One region of the Variovorax arabinosiphilus genome, then DNA from elsewhere that is predicted to be linked to it. Evidence: predicted binding sites of a transcription regulator. Region 1 holds the regulator's gene; each other region holds the start of a gene.
What was found. Region 1 encodes FNR, which switches genes on or off when oxygen is low (the NO sensors DNR and NnrR bind a similar motif). Its sites were predicted from a motif close to TTGATNNNNATCAA; they were not measured.

Region 1 (4,209 bases):
CCAAAACGATCCCCCACACGGCCACGAAGACATGCAGCAGCAGCCACGCCGGCCGCAGCGCCACGACCTGCTCGCTGGCCAGCGCCAAGCTCTGCACCGCGCTGGCGGCGATGGCGCCGCCGAGCGCATAGCCGGCCGCGCGACCGGCATGGAAAGCGAGTGCGGCCGGCACGGTCGGCGTGGCCGCGGGCAGCGCCGCCACGCCACCGCCGGGTGGCGGCCGCACGATGCGGATCACGCCAGCGCAGGCGGCGCCGCACATGGCGACGCAGTGCGGCCCGCCGGCCAGGCCCATCAGCAACGCGGTTCCGACAAGGGCGGTCTGCATGGAATCTCAGTTTTCCATCGCGCTACCGTGTGGCCAGCGGCGAATCAAGCAGACGCAGGCCCCTGCCAGGGATACCGCGGAACCGGCTTCGCCGGGCCGCTGGTATCGCCCCCTGAAGGGGGAGGCGCCGCAGGCGCATCGGGGGTGATTCATATGATTCGTGAAAAGCGGGTGCGGTTGCGGTCGGCCTGCAGGTAGCGGTCGAACACCATCGCGATGGCGCGCACGAAGAACCAGCCGGTCGGCGTCACCTCGATCTCGTGCTCGCCGAGCGTCACCAGACCCTGGGCGGCCAGCGGCTCGAGCGCTTCGAGCTCGGCGGCGAAATGCCGGCGGAAATCGATCAGGTGGGCCAGCGCGATCGACTCGAAGTTCACCTGCCCCTGGCACATCAGCGCCATGATCACCGAGCGCCGCAGCACGTCGTCGCGCGACAGCGCCAGGCCGCGCACCACCGGCAGGCGACCCTGGTCGAGCAGGTCGTAGTACTCCTCCAGCGTCTTCGCGTTCTGGTTGTAGGTGGCGCCGACGCGGCCGATGGCCGACACGCCCAGCGCCACCAGGTCGCAGTCGGGCTGCGTGCTGTAGCCCTGGAAGTTGCGGTGCAACCGGCCCTGGCGCTTGGCGATGGCGAGCGCGTCGGTCGGCAGTGCGAAGTGGTCCATGCCGATGTAGACGTAGCCGGCCGCGGTGAGTGCGGCGATCGAGCGCGACAGCATGTCGACCTTGGTCGCCGCGTCGGGCAGCTCGGCGGCCTCGATGCGGCGCTGCGGCTTGAAGCGCTCCGGCAGGTGGGCATAGGCATAGAGTGCGATGCGGTCGGGCCGCAGTTCGCAGATCTGCGCCAGCGTGCGGTCGAAGGACGAGGCGGTCTGCTTCGGCAGGCCGTAGATCAGGTCGACGTTGACCGACGCGAAGCCCAGGCGCCGCGCCGCCGCCATCAGGTCGAACACCTGCGCCGCAGGCTGGATGCGGTGCACCGCCTTCTGCACGGCGGGGTCGAAGTCCTGCACGCCGAAGCTCAGGCGGTTGAAGCCCATCGCCGCCAGCTTCTCAAGCCGGCCCTCGTCGATGGTGCGCGGATCGATCTCGATCGAATACTCGCCGTCGGGCGCCAGCACGAAGGCGCTGCGCAGGATGTCCATGAGGCGGCCGAGACCGGCGTCGTCCAGGAAGGTCGGCGTACCGCCCCCCAGGTGCAGCTGACTTACCAGCGCGCCACGCCCGAGTTGCGCCACCTGCAGGTCGACCTCGCGCGCCAGGTAGCGCAGGTAGTCGTCGGCGCGCTCGTGGTGCTTGGTCACGATCTTGTTGCAGGCGCAGAAGTAGCACAGTGACGCGCAGAACGGCACGTGCACATAGAGCGACAGCGGCAGCGCCCGGGCGCTGGAGCCCGTGCGGCGCTGGCGCAGCGCCTGCGCGTAGTCGTCGCTGCCGAAGGCCTCGACGAAGCGGTCCGCCGTCGGATATGAGGTATAGCGCGGGCCGGAGACGTCGAAGCGCTTGAGGGTCGCGGGCGTCATGGCGGGCGCGGCGGGTGCGGCAGACGGGGGAACCAACTGCAGCCGGCTCGGCGCGGCGGATTCGGTAAGGATGGTGGATGGCATGGTGGTGGGGCGCGGAGGGCTCGTCAACTGTGCCGCCAACGGGGCCCTTCTTCATTGACGCCCGTCAAGCCTGCGCACCCGCCGCTCGCGAACAATTCCCTCAAACCACCGACGTGCCAGCACCGCCCTCCTCGCCTGCCGGCCCGCAGCCCATGACCCCCGAAACCATCAAAGTCGCCTGTTCCAACTGCAACCTGCGCGAGCTGTGCATGCCGGTCGGCCTGCAGCCCGCCGACCTCCGGCGCATCGACGAGATCGTCGCCACGCGCCGCAAGGTGAAGCGGCGCGAAACGCTGTTCCACAACGGCGAGCGTTTCACCTCGCTCTACGCCATCCGCACCGGCGTCTTCAAGACCCGCGTGACCTCGGAGGACGGCCGCGACCAGGTCACCGGCTTCCAGATGGCCGGCGAGATCATCGGGCTGGACGGCATCGTGAACGACCACCACACCTGCGACGCGGTGGCGCTGGAAGACGCGGAGGTCTGCGTGATGCCCTTCGACCGCATCGAGGAACTCTCGCGCGAGGTGACGGCCCTGCAGCGGCATGTGCACCAGATCATGAGCCGCGAGATCGTGCGCGAGCACGGCGTGATGCTGTTGCTGGGCAGCATGCGGGCCGAGGAGCGCCTCGCCGCCTTCCTGCTGAACCTGGTGCAGCGCCTGCATGCGCGTGGCTTCTCGCAATCGGAGCTGGTGCTGCGCATGACGCGCGAGGAGATCGGCAGCTACCTCGGCCTCAAGCTCGAGACGGTGAGCCGCACGCTGTCGAAGTTCGTCGAGGATGGCATCGTCGCGGTGCAGCAGCGCCATGTGCGCATCGTCGACGCCGACAAGCTGCGCCGGCTGGTCAACGCTCCGGCGTGTTGAAGCCGCGCATCGCCGCGCCGGCGTTGCGTCGATTCGCAACATAAAGTAACCTCTCGCCGCTTTATCTTTGCAGGGCTTTGAGCAAGCCCAACAAACAAGTCACGAGGGGGGAACATGCGGCGTTGGAAATCTGCGTTTGTGTTTGCTGCGTTCATCGCAGCCTGTGTGGTGGGATGTGGCGGCGGTGGGGGCGGCGGTGGAGGTGGCGGAAGCAGTGATCCAGACGGCGCGGGCAGCAATCCGGTCGCCCCCGTCAACGCCGCGGGCGCCTGGCTCACGTTCTCTCCGTCGAAGTTGGATGTGACGATGCTGCCCGGCACATCGACGCCGTTTTCCATCGAAGCGACGTCGAGCAGGACCATCGCAGAGCCCATCAACCTTGCAATCATCGATTCGAAAGGCGTCATCACCGCCACTTCGGGGAGCGTGACATCTCTTTCCGCGTTGAAGTACCTGGCGGCCATGAGCACGAACCCCGCCTTGGCGCCCGGCGTACACACCGGCAGCTTCGAGGTACGCGTGTGCTACGACGCCCCGCTCACCTGCGCCCGCCCTGTCGACGGATCTCCCTGGCAGGTGCCCTATGCGATCACCGTGGTCGATCCCGCCGCTCTGAGTTACCAGCGCTGGGAAGCCGCGCAGACCACCCCCGGCTTTCTCGACAACTTCGCGTTGAGCTACATCGGCAGCACACCCGTGGTGGTGACAGCCGGCTTCTACACCGGCGTCATGGAGACCTGGGTCACCGCCGATCTGGGCAGCACCTGGGCCAACAGAGCGCCAGCGACCAACCCCTCGCCGCTCGCGGCGGGCTTTGCGCTGGCGAGTGACGGCGTGGGTCTTTACCTGGCGGGAGGCCAGTCCGTTGCCACGTACGGCAAACTGCAGCCGCAATACCTGAGCCAGGTCTGGAAATTCGACGGCACAAACTGGCAGCAGAGAACAGCAGCAGCCCCGTTCACAGGCCGCCGCAACCATGTGATGGCCAAAGTGGGCGGCGCGCTCTATGTGACGGGTGGCCGCAACGCGAGCGGCACGTTCCGCGACCTGTGGACATCGTTGGACGACGGCATCAACTGGACCAAGGTCGCGGACACCTTGCCCACCGCGATCGGCACTCCATCGTGCGCGCTGAATTGGCAAGGCTCCCTGCTGGTCGTCGGTGATGCCGTGGCGACCTCAGGCGATGGTGTGAATTGGGTGGTGCATGGTGGCTATCCGACGGGCTTTCCGAAGGGGAGCACTCAATGCGCCGTGCTCAATGGTCGCTTGTTCATCAATGCCAACAACTACAACTTCTACGCCGTGTCGTCCGCAGACCTAGAGAGCTGGAAGCTTGAGCGCCCGATGGGCTCGGCCTTCAGCATGCCCGGCATGGTGGCCATCAGTGGCCGCCTGCTCATCA
Region 2 (4,209 bases), on a different contig from region 1:
CCTCGGCCGCCCGACCGAGGGCGCCTTCAAGCCCGGGGATTCGCTCGCGCCGGTGGCCGAACGCCTGGCCGAGCTGCTCGGCCGCCCGGTGCCGCTGGTGGCGAACTGGGTCGACGGCGTCGACGTGGCGCCGGGCCAGGTCGTGCTGCTGGAGAACTGCCGCGTCAACAAGGGCGAGAAGAAGAACGACGAGACGCTCGCCAGGAAGATGGCCGCGCTCTGCGACATCTACGTGAACGACGCCTTCGGCACCGCGCACCGCGCCGAAGCCACCACCTACGGCATCGCGCAATTCGCCAGAATCGCTTCGGCCGGCCCGCTGCTGGCGGCCGAAATCGACGCCATCACCAAGGCGCTGGCCCACCCCGCGCGGCCGCTGGTGGCGATCGTCGCCGGCTCCAAGGTCAGCACCAAGCTCACCATCCTCAAGGCGCTGGCCGAGAAGGTCGACCAGCTCATCGTCGGCGGCGGCATCGCCAACACCTTCATGCTGGCCTCGGGCCTGTCGATCGGCAAGTCGCTGGCCGAGCCCGACCTGCTCGACCAGGCCAAGGCGGTGATCGAGGCGATGCGTGCCCGCGGCGCCGACGTGCCGATCCCGGTCGACGTGGTCACGGCCAAGACCTTCGCGGCGGATGCCGTGGCCACCGTCAAGGCGGCCGATGCCGTCGACGCAGACGACCTCATCCTGGACATCGGCCCCAAGACCGCCGAGATGCTGGCCGCGCAATTGCGCGAAGCCGGCACCATCGTGTGGAACGGCCCGGTCGGCGTGTTCGAGTTCGAGGCCTTCTCGCACGGCACCGAAGCCATCGCCCGCGCCATCGCCGAGAGCAAGGCCTTCTCGATCGCCGGCGGCGGCGACACGCTGGCCGCCATCGCCAAGTACGGCATCGAGAAGGATGTCGGCTACATCTCGACCGGTGGCGGGGCCTTCCTGGAAATCCTGGAAGGCAAGACGCTGCCGGCGTTCGAAATTTTGAGCAAGCGCGCGGCCGGCTGAACCTCCCCCTGGCGCCCATGAAAAAGCCCGCATCCGCGGGCTTTTTGCTGTCGTCGCGGGCCTGAGCCTCAGGCCATGGCGGTCGCTGGTGCACGCAGCGCGCTGGTCGCGCGGCCCTGGAAGTCGGTCCAGCACTGGCGCGAGAAGTCGTAGAGCTTGCAGGCGCGCGCGGTCGAGAAGTACCACTTCCACGAGAAAGGCTGGACGATGATGCGTTCGGGCAGCAGGTGCTCGAGCATCTTCTGGGCCTCCTTCAGTTTGTAGAGCGGGATGCTCATGTCCACATGGTGCGCCGTGTGCTCCATGATGTGGTGAATGAGCGCGCCGATCTGCAGCGGGAAGGTCAGGTGCACGGTGGTCGACACGAAGGGCTGCGCGCGCTGCCAGGCGGCCTTCTCGTCGTGCCACTGCACCTTGACGTGCGTGTGGTGCCCGTAGATCACGAAGCCCATCATGTTGAACCAGAAGGCCATCGGCACCACGAAGCCGAGCAGCAGGGCCAGCAGCACCGACTGGCTGGTGGCCAGCGCGGCAGCGGTCAGCGCGGCGATCCAGAGGGCGGCGAAGCCGGTCACGAGCGCGCAGTCCTTGGCGAAGATCGGGCGGTAGCTGTTGCCCATCGTGGCCCGGGACGGGAACATCATCTTCTTCCACCAGATCTCGACCATGTAGTAGAGGCCCGGGCCCCAGCCGCTGCGGTAGATGCGCTCGAGGGCGCGGCGCACCGGCGACAGCGCACGGTATTCGGCCTGCGTCAGCGGCGCCCAGACGAAGTCGACGCCCTTGAGGTTGGTGAAGCCGTGGTGCACCACGTTGTGCCCCATGTCCCAGAGGCTGTAGGCGGTGAGCGAGGGCAGGAAGGCGATGCGGCCCAGCCACTTGTTCAGGCGACGGTGCGGCGTCAGGCTCTGGTGGCAGCCGTCGTGGCCGATGATGAAGAGCCGGCCGATGACGAAGCCCGCCAGCAGGCCGGCGAGCAACTTGAGCCAGACCGGCTTGAGCAGCACCGTTCCCGTGACGAGCGCGCCGAACAGCAGGTAGTCGATGGCCAGCAGCACGAAGGCGCGCACGGTCGTGCGCTGCGAGATCGGGATCAGCCAGGAGCGGATGACCTTGCGGTGCGGCAGCGGCATTTCCGGCGACAGGGGCGTGGGAACAGGATCGGTTGGGGTCTGCATAAGACGAGGCGAAAGAAAGGAAAAACGACGGCGCGGGTGGGCACCGTAACGCATTCATCGGAAGGGGTGATGACGAAGATCAAGCTGCGTGGGGTTGTCGAAGCAACCGTGTCGTATCGCGCAACGACATCTCCACATGTGAGAATTGTGCCAAAACCCCGGTCCGCCCCCGGAACGGATCCCCCGACAGCCCCAGGAGACACTGTGGACACGACTCGCCTTCCCCGCCATGCCACCAAGATCGTCGCGACGCTCGGCCCCGCGTCGAACACGCTCGAACTGATCGAGCAGATGATCGTCCACAAGGTGAGCGTGGTGCGGCTGAACTTCAGCCACGGCACCGCGCAGGACCACATCGACCGCGCCGCCATGGTCCGCGAAGCCGCGCGCCGCGCCGGCCGCGAGGTCGCCATCATGGCCGACCTGCAGGGGCCGAAGATCCGCGTGGGCAAGTTCGCGCAGGGCAAGATCTGGCTCGAGCCGGGCGCCAAGTTCGTCCTCGACGCGTCGCGTACCGAACTGGGCGACGTCGACGCGGTCGGCCTCGACTACAAGGACCTGCCGCGCGATGTGAAGGCCGGTGACCGCCTGCTGCTCAACGACGGCCTCATCGTGCTGATCGTGAACCTGGTCAAGGGCCAGGCGGTGCACACCACGGTGCTGCTGGGGGGCGAGCTGTCGAACAACAAGGGCATCAACAAGCAGGGTGGCGGCCTCACGGCGCCGGCGCTGACGGCCAAGGACATGGAGGACATCAAGACCGCCATGAGCTTCCAGGCCGACTACGTGGCGGTGAGCTTCCCGAAGAACGCGACCGACATGGAGATGGCGCGCCAGCTCTGCAACGTGGCGGCGGCCGAGTTCGGCCACCGGCCGGGGATGATCGCCAAGATCGAGCGTGCCGAGGCGATCCCGAAGCTCGAAGAGATCCTGCGCGCCAGCGACGGCATCATGGTCGCCCGCGGCGACCTGGCGGTCGAGGTCGGCAATGCGGCCGTGCCGGCGCTGCAGAAGAAGATGATCCGCATGGCGCGCGAGATGGACAAGGTCGCCATCACCGCCACGCAGATGATGGAGTCGATGATCACCAACCCGGTGCCCACGCGCGCCGAGGTGAGCGACGTGGCCAACGCGGTGCTCGACGGCACCGACGCGGTGATGCTCAGCGCCGAGACCGCGTCGGGCCGCTATCCGCTGGAGACCGTGCAGGAGATGAGCCGCATCTGCGAGGCCGCCGAGCAGGCCGAGGACACGGCCCGCGACACCGATTTCAGCGGCCACACCTACGCCCGCATCGACCAGGCCATCGCCATGGGCGCGCTCTTCACCGCGCACCACCTGGGCGCCAAGGCGATCGTCGCGCTGACCGAATCGGGCTCGACGCCGCTGTGGATGAGCCGCCATTCGGCGCACATCCCGGTCTACGCGCTCACCTCGCGCCTGTCGACGCAGCGCAGGATGGCGCTGTACCGCAACGTGCGCCCGCTGCTGATGGATTCGCACACCGACCGCGACACCGCCCTCGAGCAGGCCGAGTCGCACCTGAAGAAACGCGGCATCGTGCAGAGCGGCGACGTCTATGCCATCACCTGCGGCGAGCCGATGGGCGCGCCGGGCGGCACCAACATGCTGAAGATCTGCCGCGCCACCTGAGCGCGCCACAGGCCGTGGGACCCGTCCCACAAGGGGGCTCGGTAGAATTGAGGCAGTTTTTCTTCATTCTTCATCTTCCATTCCCGCGAGGTATTTCCCATGGCTCTCGTCTCGATGCGCGAACTGCTGGACCACGCAGCCGCCAACGGCTACGGCATTCCGGCTTTCAACGTCAACAACCTCGAACAGGTGCAGGCCGTGATGGAAGCCGCCAAGGAAACCGGCGCGCCGGTCATCCTCCAGGCCAGCGCCGGCGCCCGCAAGTACGCGGGCGAGGGCTTCATCAAGCACCTGATCCAGGCGGCGATCGAAAGCTACCCGAACATTCCGCTGGTGATGCACCAGGACCACGGCCAGAACCCGGACGTGTGCCAG
Region 3 (4,209 bases), 500 kb from region 1:
GCGGGTTGGTCGTGAGCCGCGCCTCGGCGCCGCCGAAGGGCGCGACCATGGGCGGCCGATTGGTCACGTTGGTGAAGGCGACGAGGACCATGCCCGCCGCAGCCGCCTGCTCGCCGTAGTGGCCCATGCGGCCCAGGTGGTGGCTGTCGCGCAGCGTCACGACGCAGTGGCCGTGGCGGCGCGCGGCGTCGATGGCGGACGCCACCACCTGCTTGCCGACGTGCTGGCCGAAGCCGTGATGGCCGTGCCAGGACTGGAAGGGGCCGCTGTCGGTCAGCCGTTCGGGCCGCGCCGCGCCATCGAGTTGCCCGTCGGCCAGCGCCTTGGCGTAGCCCGGCAGGATGGAGATGCCGTGGCTCGCGTAGCCCACGCGGTCGGCCTCGATCAGGTGCGCGGCGACATCGTGGGCGATGTCGTCGGGCACCTGCTGCTTGTGCAGCACGTTGACGATCAGGCGGGTGGCCGCGTCGAGCGAAAGGCGTATGGCCATGGAAGCGGTGTCCTCGAAGAAGTCGGATCGATGCGTGATGCGCGAAAAGCGGGAACCGGCACAGTGCCCGCCCTGCGCGCCTATGTCCAGCCCAGCCAGCGCCAGTAGGTGGCACTGAACACCAGCAGCAGGACATAGCCGATCACCGTGACCACCCCGCCGACCCGGGCGAACTGGCGTGCATTGAAGGTATCGGTTCCCAGGCACACCATGTTCTGGGGTGCATTGACGGGCAGGATGAAGCCGAAGCTCACCGCGAAACCCAACACCATGGTCAGCCCCAGCCGATTGAAGTCGCCGGGCAGGATGGCCAGCACGGAGATGAGGATCGGCAGCAGGGCCGACGTCAGCGCCGTGGCGCTCGCAAAGCCCAGATGCACCGCAATCAGGAACGCCGACAGCACCGCCAGGATGCCCAGCGACCCGAGCGACGCCAGGCCCGTACGGGCGATGACTTCATTGGCCAGCCATTGCCCGGCCTGCGTGGTCAAGAGCGCCGTGCCCAGGCTGATGCCCACGCCGAAGACGATCACCGTGCCCCAGGGAATGCGCGACTGCACGTCTTTCCAGCTCATCACGCCCCAGCGTGGCAGCAGCAGCAGCACGAGCCCGGCATAGGTGGTGGAGGTGGTGTCGAAGCTGTGCAGCTTGCCCTCGGTCGACCAGGCCAGCAGCAGCGCCACCGCCACGCCGAGCAGCCGCTTCTGCGCGCCGGGCATCGGACCGAGCGCTGCCAGCTCGCGTTCCACCGCCTCGCGTCCCCCGGCGATGCGGTCCGACTCGGGCGGCAGCATCCACAGCACGGTGAAGTACAGCACCGCCGACATCAGCACCGCCCAGGGCGCGCCGGCCACCAGCCAGTCGATCCAGCTGACGCGCTGACCCAGCATCTTCTCCATGAAGCCCACCGTCAGCAGGTTCTGGGCGGCCGCGGTCTGGATACCGACGTTCCAGATGCTGGTCGCCTGCGCCACGACGATCATGAGGCCGGCGGCCACGTTGGAGCGGCGTTCGACCCCGAACGCGGCGATCACCCCCATCATGATCGGCACCACGCAGGCGCTGCGGGCCGTGGCGCTCGGCACCACCAGGCTCAGCAGCACCGTCACGGCAATGGCGCCCAGCAGGATGCGGCGCGTGCTGGTGCCGACGCGCGACAGCGTGTAGAGCGCGATGCGGCGGTCGAGCCCGGTGTGCGTCATCGCGGCAGCAAGGAACAGCGCGCCGGCCACCAGCGCCAGCGCCGCATTGGAAAAGCCCGTGAGCGCCATCGTGATCGCGGCCGAGGTGCCGTAGAGCTTCGCGGGGTCGGCCACCGTCGGCGCCGTGCCGATCAGGAAGGCCATCAGCGAGGTGATGATGATCGCGCTGGCCTCGTAGGAGACAGCTTCGGTGATCCACACCACGACCGCGAACGCGAGGATGGCAAGCATCCGTTGGCCGGCCGGCGGCAGCGTGCCGCCGAGCGGCAATGCGAGCACCACCAGCAGGGCAGCGATGCCCAGGGCCAGCCCCCATGGCACCGAGGCACGCGCTGCGGGTGGTTGGATGGGCGAGGTGGCGGCCGGTGAGGTCATGCGAGAAGGCGTCCCATGCGGATCGATGGCGCCGGCCCGCAGGGGTGCGCACCGGCGGTTCATTGTGGGAGGCCGAGGCGGGGCGGCGATTGACGGGCATCAACCGACGGCCCGTTCATTGCCGCGGTGCATCGGGCATGAACGCCTGCGTTTCTACAATCCCCGCATGCCCGAGATTCTCAATATTGCCGCCTACCTGTTCTCCGCCATCGACGATCCGCACACGCTGCGCACCACGCTGCTCGACGCGGCCCGGGCGCGGCAGCTCATGGGCACCATCCTCGTGGCGCCCGAAGGCATCAACCTCTTTCTTGCCGGCGCACCGGACGAGGTTCGCGGCTTCGTCGCAGAACTGCGCGCCGACCCGCGCTTCGCCACGCTCGAGACCAAGGAAAGCTGGTCGGCCACGCAACCTTTCCGCCGCATGCTGGTGAAGGTCAAGCGCGAGATCATCCGCATGGACCATCCGGCGATCCAGCCGGCGGCCGGCCGCGCACCGGGGGTCGAGGCCGCCACGCTCAAGCGCTGGCTCGACCAGGGGCACGACGATGCGGGCCAGCCGATCGCCCTGCTCGACACGCGCAACGCCTTCGAGGTCGACCACGGCACCTTCGAAGGCGCCATCGACTGGCGCATCTCGAAGTTCACCGAATTCCCGCCCGCCCTGCTGGCGCACAAGGACGAACTGGCCGGCAAGACGGTGGTGAGCTTCTGCACCGGCGGGATCCGCTGCGAGAAGGCGGCGATCCTGATGCGTGAAGCCGGTGTGGAGAACGTGCTGCAGCTCGAAGGTGGCATCCTCAAGTACTTCGAGGACGTGGGCGGCGCGCACTACCGCGGCGACTGCTTCGTGTTCGACGGTCGCCGCACGCTGGCGCCCGACCTGAGCGCGACCGGCAACGCCGCCAGCGCCCGGGCCGCCGAAGACCCGGACCTCGCGCGCAAGCACTGACCGCGGGGGCTCAGACCGGCGTGGTGCCGGTGTCCGGTTCGGGGCTCTGCACCTTGAAGGGGTGCCCGGGCAGCGGGATGAATTCGGTTTCGCCAGGCACGTGCCCCATGCGCTGCGCCGCCCAGTCGTCGCCGGCCTGCAGGATGCGTTCACGCCGGCTCGAGACGAAGTTCCAGGTGATGAAGCGCGGCCCGTCGAGCGGCGCGCCGCCGATCACCACCAGCCGCACGGCGTCCGCAGCCGTCAGCGTGGCGCCCTGCCCGTCCGGCAGCGCCACCATCGTGTGCGCACCGATCGGCGTGCCGTCGATGGCCAGGTGGCCGTCCACGACATAGATGGCGAGTTCGGCCGCCAGCGCCGGCAGCACGAAGGTCGATCCCGCCTGCAAGGCGACATCGAGATAGACCGTGGGGGCGAAGGTCTTGACCGGAGAGGCCAGGCCGAAGGCTTCGCCGATCAGCACGCGCACCTGCGCGCCCTGTTCGTCGCGCTCGGGAATGGCACGGGACGCGGTGTGCGTGAAGCTGGGCTCGACCTCCTCGAAGGCCTGCGGCAGCGCCGCCCACAGCTGCAGGCCATGGTTGACATACTCGGCGCCCATGAGGCGCTCGGGCTTGCGCTCGGAATGCACGATGCCGCGCCCGGCGGTCATCCAGTTGATGGCGCCGGGCAGGATCTCCTGCACGCTGCCGAGGCTGTCGCGATGCATCATCGCGCCCTCGAACAGATAGGTGACCGTGGCCAGCCCGATGTGCGGATGCGGCCGCACATCGTGCTGGTTGCCCGGCGTCTCGGTGGCCGGGCCGAAGTGGTCGAAGAACACGAAGGGCCCCACCGAACGGCGCTTCGCGGCCGGCAGCAAACGCCGGACCTTGAAGCCACCACCGAGGTCCTTGTCGTTGGGCTGGAGGACGAGTAGTTCGTTCATCGTGGGGCGGCGCGGCCCAAGGCCGCGCATCAGGGTGTGGATCAGCCGTGCAGCTTAGCCGCGATGGCGGCCACGCGTGCGCCGTAGAGCTTCGCGGTGTCGAGGTCGCCCTGCGGCACTTCGGCGGCGCTGGCATCCGACGGCGACTGCACCAGCAGGCCGACCGAGCCACCCAGGTTGTTCACGTCGTTGCGCGTGGCGGCCTTGGTGTTGGCTGGCGGCAGACCCAGGCTGACCCACAGGCCACCGTGCTGCGACGCGA
Region 4 (4,209 bases), on a different contig from region 1:
TGCTGTACCACGCGTCGGGCCTGCTGGGCGTGTCGGGCGTCTCGTCGGAGCCGCGCGTGCTGCTGGCCGCCGAAGGCCGCGACGACGAGGTCGGCGTGCGCGTGCGTGCCGCCCTGGCGCTGTACGTTCGCCGCATCGTGCGCGAGATCGGCGCACTGGTGGCGGTGCTCGGCGGGCTGGACCTGCTGGTCTTCACGGCGGGTGTGGGCGAGCACAGCGCGGCGATCCGCCAGCGCGTCTGTGCCGCGCTCGGCTACCTCGGCCTGGTGCTGGACGATGCGGCCAATGCGCGCCATGCCCCCTGGATCAGCGCCGCGCAAAGCCGCGTGGGCGTGGCGGTGGAACCGACCAACGAGGAATGGATCGCCGCGCGCGACGCCGCGGCGCTGCTGTCCTTCACCCGCGCCGAGGGCTCGTCCGGCTGACGCCGTCCCGCGCTACGGCCGACGGTCGGTCTGGGCCTGAAGAATCCGGGGCAGGCTGGTCTCGATCCAGTCGGCCAGGCCCCGGACCTTTTCTGCGGCCTCCAGGCCGAGGGGCGTGAGGCGGTACTCGACGTGGGGCGGCACGACGTCCAAGGCGGTGCGGTCGACCAGGCCATCGCCCTCGAGCGACTGCAGCGTCTGGGCCAGCATGCGTTCGCTGACGCCGCCGATCGCCCGGCGCAGCGCGCTGAAGCGGTGCATGCGTGTTTCCAGGACCAGCAGGACCAGCACGCCCCACCGGCTCGTGAGGTGCTGAAGCACCTGGCGCGACGGGCAGGTGGCGACCAGCAGTTCGCCGCGACGCATGGCGCCCAGCAGCGCCGACGTGTCCTGGGTGGGCGACGGTGGAACGGTTGGGATACTTACGTTCATGTGCGTACTTACAAAAAGTTCGTGCAGATCCTACAGTGCCTGCTCTCACCACTTCACAGGACATCTCATGAAAGTTGCAGTCACCGGCGCCACCGGCCAACTCGGTCGCCTCGTCATCGAGGGACTTCGCGCCAAGCGGCCGGCGGCCGACATCGTCGCCCTGGTTCGCACCCCGTCGAAGGCGGCCGACCTGGGGGTGGACGTCCGCGAGGCCGACTACAGCCGCCCGGAAACCCTGAGCCGGGCGCTGGCCGGGGTGGAGACATTGCTGCTCATCTCCTCCAGCGAAGTCGGCCAGCGCGTGGCGCAGCACCGCCATGTCATCGACGCGGCCAAGGCAGCGGGCGTCACGCGCGTGGTCTACACCAGCCTGCTCCGTGCCGACCGCTCGACCCTGGGCCTGGCGCCCGAGCACGTCGAGACGGAGGCGCTGCTGCAGGCCTCGGGCCTCGTCGTCACGATCCTGCGCAACGGCTGGTACACCGAGAACTACACGGGCTCCGTCGGCGCTGCCGTCGCCCACGGCGCGTTCATCGGCAGCGCGGGCGACGGCCGCATCGCCTCGGCGGCGCGTGCCGACTATGCCGCTGCCGCGGTGGCCGTGCTGACCACGCCGGGACACGAGGGCAAGACGTACGAACTCGCCGGTGATTCGGCCTACACCCTGGCCGAACTCGCCGCGGAAATCGCGCGCCAGACGGGCAAGGACATTCCCTACAGGAACCTGCCGCAAGCCGACTTCGCGGCGGCGCTGCGCGGCGCTGGCGTCCCGGCACCGTGGCCGGAGGCGTTGGCGGCGATCGACGTGGAGGTGTCGAAGGGCGCGCTGTTCGACGACGGTCGCGCCCTGTCGTCGCTCATCGGCCGCCCCACGACGCCGCTGGCGGTCTCGGTGGCCGCGGCGCTGGCATCTGCAGCGCACTGAATCGCGCCGTGGCCCGGCCGCTCGCGCGGCGCAGCGGCCTTCGGGCGGCGCGGTCGTTCATCGCCGCGACCGCCACTGCCGGGCCAGCGCGACCGACAGCGCGATCACCAGCGCCGCCAGGATCAGGCCATGCTCGTACGGTCGCAGATGGCCGACGAGCCCGTGCAGCAGTTGCGTGAGCTGGAGGCCGAACAGGGCGACGACCGCGGCCCACACGAGCGACGCAGGAATGCTCAGTGCCGCGAAGACCGGTGCCCGCATCGGCCCCATGCCCAGGGTGGCGGGCAGCACGATCCGCAGGCCCCAGGCGAAGCGCATCAGGAACACGGTGGCGACCGGATGGCGCGACACGAAGCCGTTGACGCGCGCGATGTGCCGGGCCATCGCCGGGCGTTTCGCCAGCAGGGCGGCGCCCTGGCGCCGCCCGAGATGGAAGTAGAACTGGTCGGCCAGGAAAGCCGCGGCAGCGCCGCAGGCGATGAGGGGCCACAGCGACAGGTAGCCCTGGTGCACCGCATAGGCGCCGAGCATCAGGATCGTCTCGCCTTCGAACAGCCCGCCGATGAACACCGCGAGCAAGCCGTAGTGCTCGAGGAGCGCGGAAGCATGCATGGCGCCGATCATGCCGCAAGCCTCGTGGCCGTCCCGGGCCCGGGAGGCCGCTCGGCGGACTTGATCGCCATCAAGCGCGCGCCGAGGCGCCCCCCCTAGAGTGGGGGCGAACGCCCTTCATCCACCGCCGCATCCCGGCCTACCGAGGCCTCTGTCATGTACCGAAAGATCCTGGTCCCCCTCGATGGCAGCGCGATGTCGCAGCGCGCGCTGGCCGAGGCCGCGCAGCTGGCGCAGCTGTGCGGCGCATCGCTCGTGCTGCTGCACATCGTCGACGACGCCGCGCATGTCAACGGCTTCGAGCGGCCGGCGGTCTACGTCCAGGAGATCCGCCCGCGCTTCCTCGCGGCCGGCCAGGCGCTGCTCGACGCCGCGAAGGCCGGGCTGGCCGCCACACCGGTCGCGGTCGAGACCGTGCTGGTCGAGTGCTGCGGTGACCGGGTGTCCGAACGCATCGTCGAGCATGCCGCGACGTCGGGCGCCGACCTGATCGTGCTCGGCACGCACGGCCGGCGCGGGGTCGACCGCCTGCTCATCGGCAGCGACGCCGAGCAGGTCGTGCGCCTGGCACCGGTGCCCGTGCTGCTGGTGCGTGCCCTGCGCGACTGAGGTTCAGCGCACCGGTTCGATCGTCGATCGCCACGTACGATCGGCGTGATGAAGGTACGTGAACATCCAGAGCGCCATCGATCCCCGGAAGCCGGGCGCCATGTCGCCGTCATCGGCGCCGGTGCGGTCGGCAGTGCAACCGCCATCGAAGCCCTGCGCGCGGGGTTGCGCGTCACCGTGATCGAGCCTGGCGAGCCCGGCGCCGAGCACGCCACCAGCTACGGCAATGCCGGCTGGCTGTCCTCCCATTCGGTCGTGCCGCCGGCCTTGCCGGGCGCCTGGCGCAAGGTGCCGGGTTGGCTGGCCGACCCGCTCGGTCCGCTGGCGGTGCGCTGGCGCCACCTGCCGCGCGCTGCGCCCTGGCTGCTGCGCTATCTGCTGTCGGGTTCCACCGAGGCGCGGGTGCAGCGCACGGCCGATGCGTTGCGCACCTTGCTCGTCGATGCGCCGCAGCTGCATCAGCACCTGGCGCGCGAGGCCGGCGTGCCGCAGCTGATCGAACACCGTGGGTTGCTGCACGTCTATCGCTCGCAGGCCGAGTTCATGGGCGATGCGCTGGGGTGGCGCGTGCGCGAGCGCACAGGGGTGCGCTGGGTGCAGTGGGAAGCGGCGCAACTGCGCGCGCACGAGCCCGACCTCGACGAGCGCTACACGCTCGGCATCTTCGTGGCGGAAGCCGGGCACTGCCGGGACCCGGGTGCCTACGTGGCGGCACTCGCGCGCCATGCCGTGCAGCAGGGTGCGCAGCGCGTGGTGGCGCGCGCCACGGGTTTTCGCATCGAGGGTGGCCGGCTGCGGGGCGTGCGGACCGACCACGGCGAGATTGCCTGCGACGCGGCCGCCATCTGCGCTGGCGCGCACTCGGCCGGGCTCGCGCGTGCGGCGGGCTCGCCGGTGCCGCTGGAGTCGGAGCGTGGCTACCACGTGATGGTCGGCGCGCCCGGGGTCGGTCCGCGCACGCCGATGATGGCAGCCGATGGCAAGCTGATCGCGCACTGGATGGACGGCGGCCTGCGCGCCGCGGGCCAGGTGGAGATCGGCGGGCTCGACGCGGCGCCCGACTGGCGTCGTGCCGACATCCTGTATCGCCACCTGCGCTCGATGTTCCCTGCCTTGCCGCGCGATGCACAGGCAGCCGGCGTGCGCCACTGGCTAGGCCACCGGCCGAGCATGCCCGACGGCCTGCCCTGCATCGGGCCGGCGGCT

Region 2: a site for FNR is predicted at 2,251-2,264, ahead of QTH86_RS18740 (fatty acid desaturase). Genes of this name have one in related genera too.
Region 3: a site for FNR is predicted at 2,157-2,170, ahead of QTH86_RS03000 (DASS family sodium-coupled anion symporter). Genes of this name have one in related genera too.
Region 4: a site for FNR is predicted at 2,455-2,468, ahead of QTH86_RS23245 (universal stress protein). Genes of this name have one in related genera too.

Annotation. Positions count from the first base shown of each region.
Region 1 covers NZ_JASZYB010000001.1:1,129,575-1,133,783, forward strand. Annotated here, with positions in the region: gene QTH86_RS05460 (sulfite exporter TauE/SafE family protein) at 1-328, opposite strand, end outside; gene hemN (oxygen-independent coproporphyrinogen III oxidase) at 478-1,851, opposite strand; gene fnr (fumarate/nitrate reduction transcriptional regulator Fnr) at 2,088-2,804, shown strand; gene QTH86_RS05475 (Kelch repeat-containing protein) at 2,919-4,209, shown strand, end outside.
Region 2 covers NZ_JASZYB010000003.1:53,002-57,210, forward strand. Annotated here, with positions in the region: gene QTH86_RS18735 (phosphoglycerate kinase) at 1-1,003, shown strand, start outside; gene QTH86_RS18740 (fatty acid desaturase) at 1,072-2,181, opposite strand; gene pyk (pyruvate kinase) at 2,386-3,834, shown strand; gene fba (class II fructose-bisphosphate aldolase) at 3,934-4,209, shown strand, end outside.
Region 3 covers NZ_JASZYB010000001.1:625,522-629,730, reverse strand. Annotated here, with positions in the region: gene QTH86_RS03005 (Ldh family oxidoreductase) at 1-484, opposite strand, end outside; gene QTH86_RS03000 (DASS family sodium-coupled anion symporter) at 571-2,067, opposite strand; gene QTH86_RS02995 (sulfurtransferase) at 2,234-3,019, shown strand; gene QTH86_RS02990 (pirin family protein) at 3,030-3,947, opposite strand; gene QTH86_RS02985 (flavodoxin family protein) at 3,989-4,209, opposite strand, start outside.
Region 4 covers NZ_JASZYB010000004.1:115,268-119,476, reverse strand. Annotated here, with positions in the region: gene QTH86_RS23265 (acetate/propionate family kinase) at 1-425, shown strand, start outside; gene QTH86_RS23260 (winged helix-turn-helix transcriptional regulator) at 438-857, opposite strand; gene QTH86_RS23255 (SDR family oxidoreductase) at 925-1,782, shown strand; gene QTH86_RS23250 (DedA family protein) at 1,840-2,394, opposite strand; gene QTH86_RS23245 (universal stress protein) at 2,551-3,003, shown strand; gene QTH86_RS23240 (NAD(P)/FAD-dependent oxidoreductase) at 3,052-4,209, shown strand, end outside.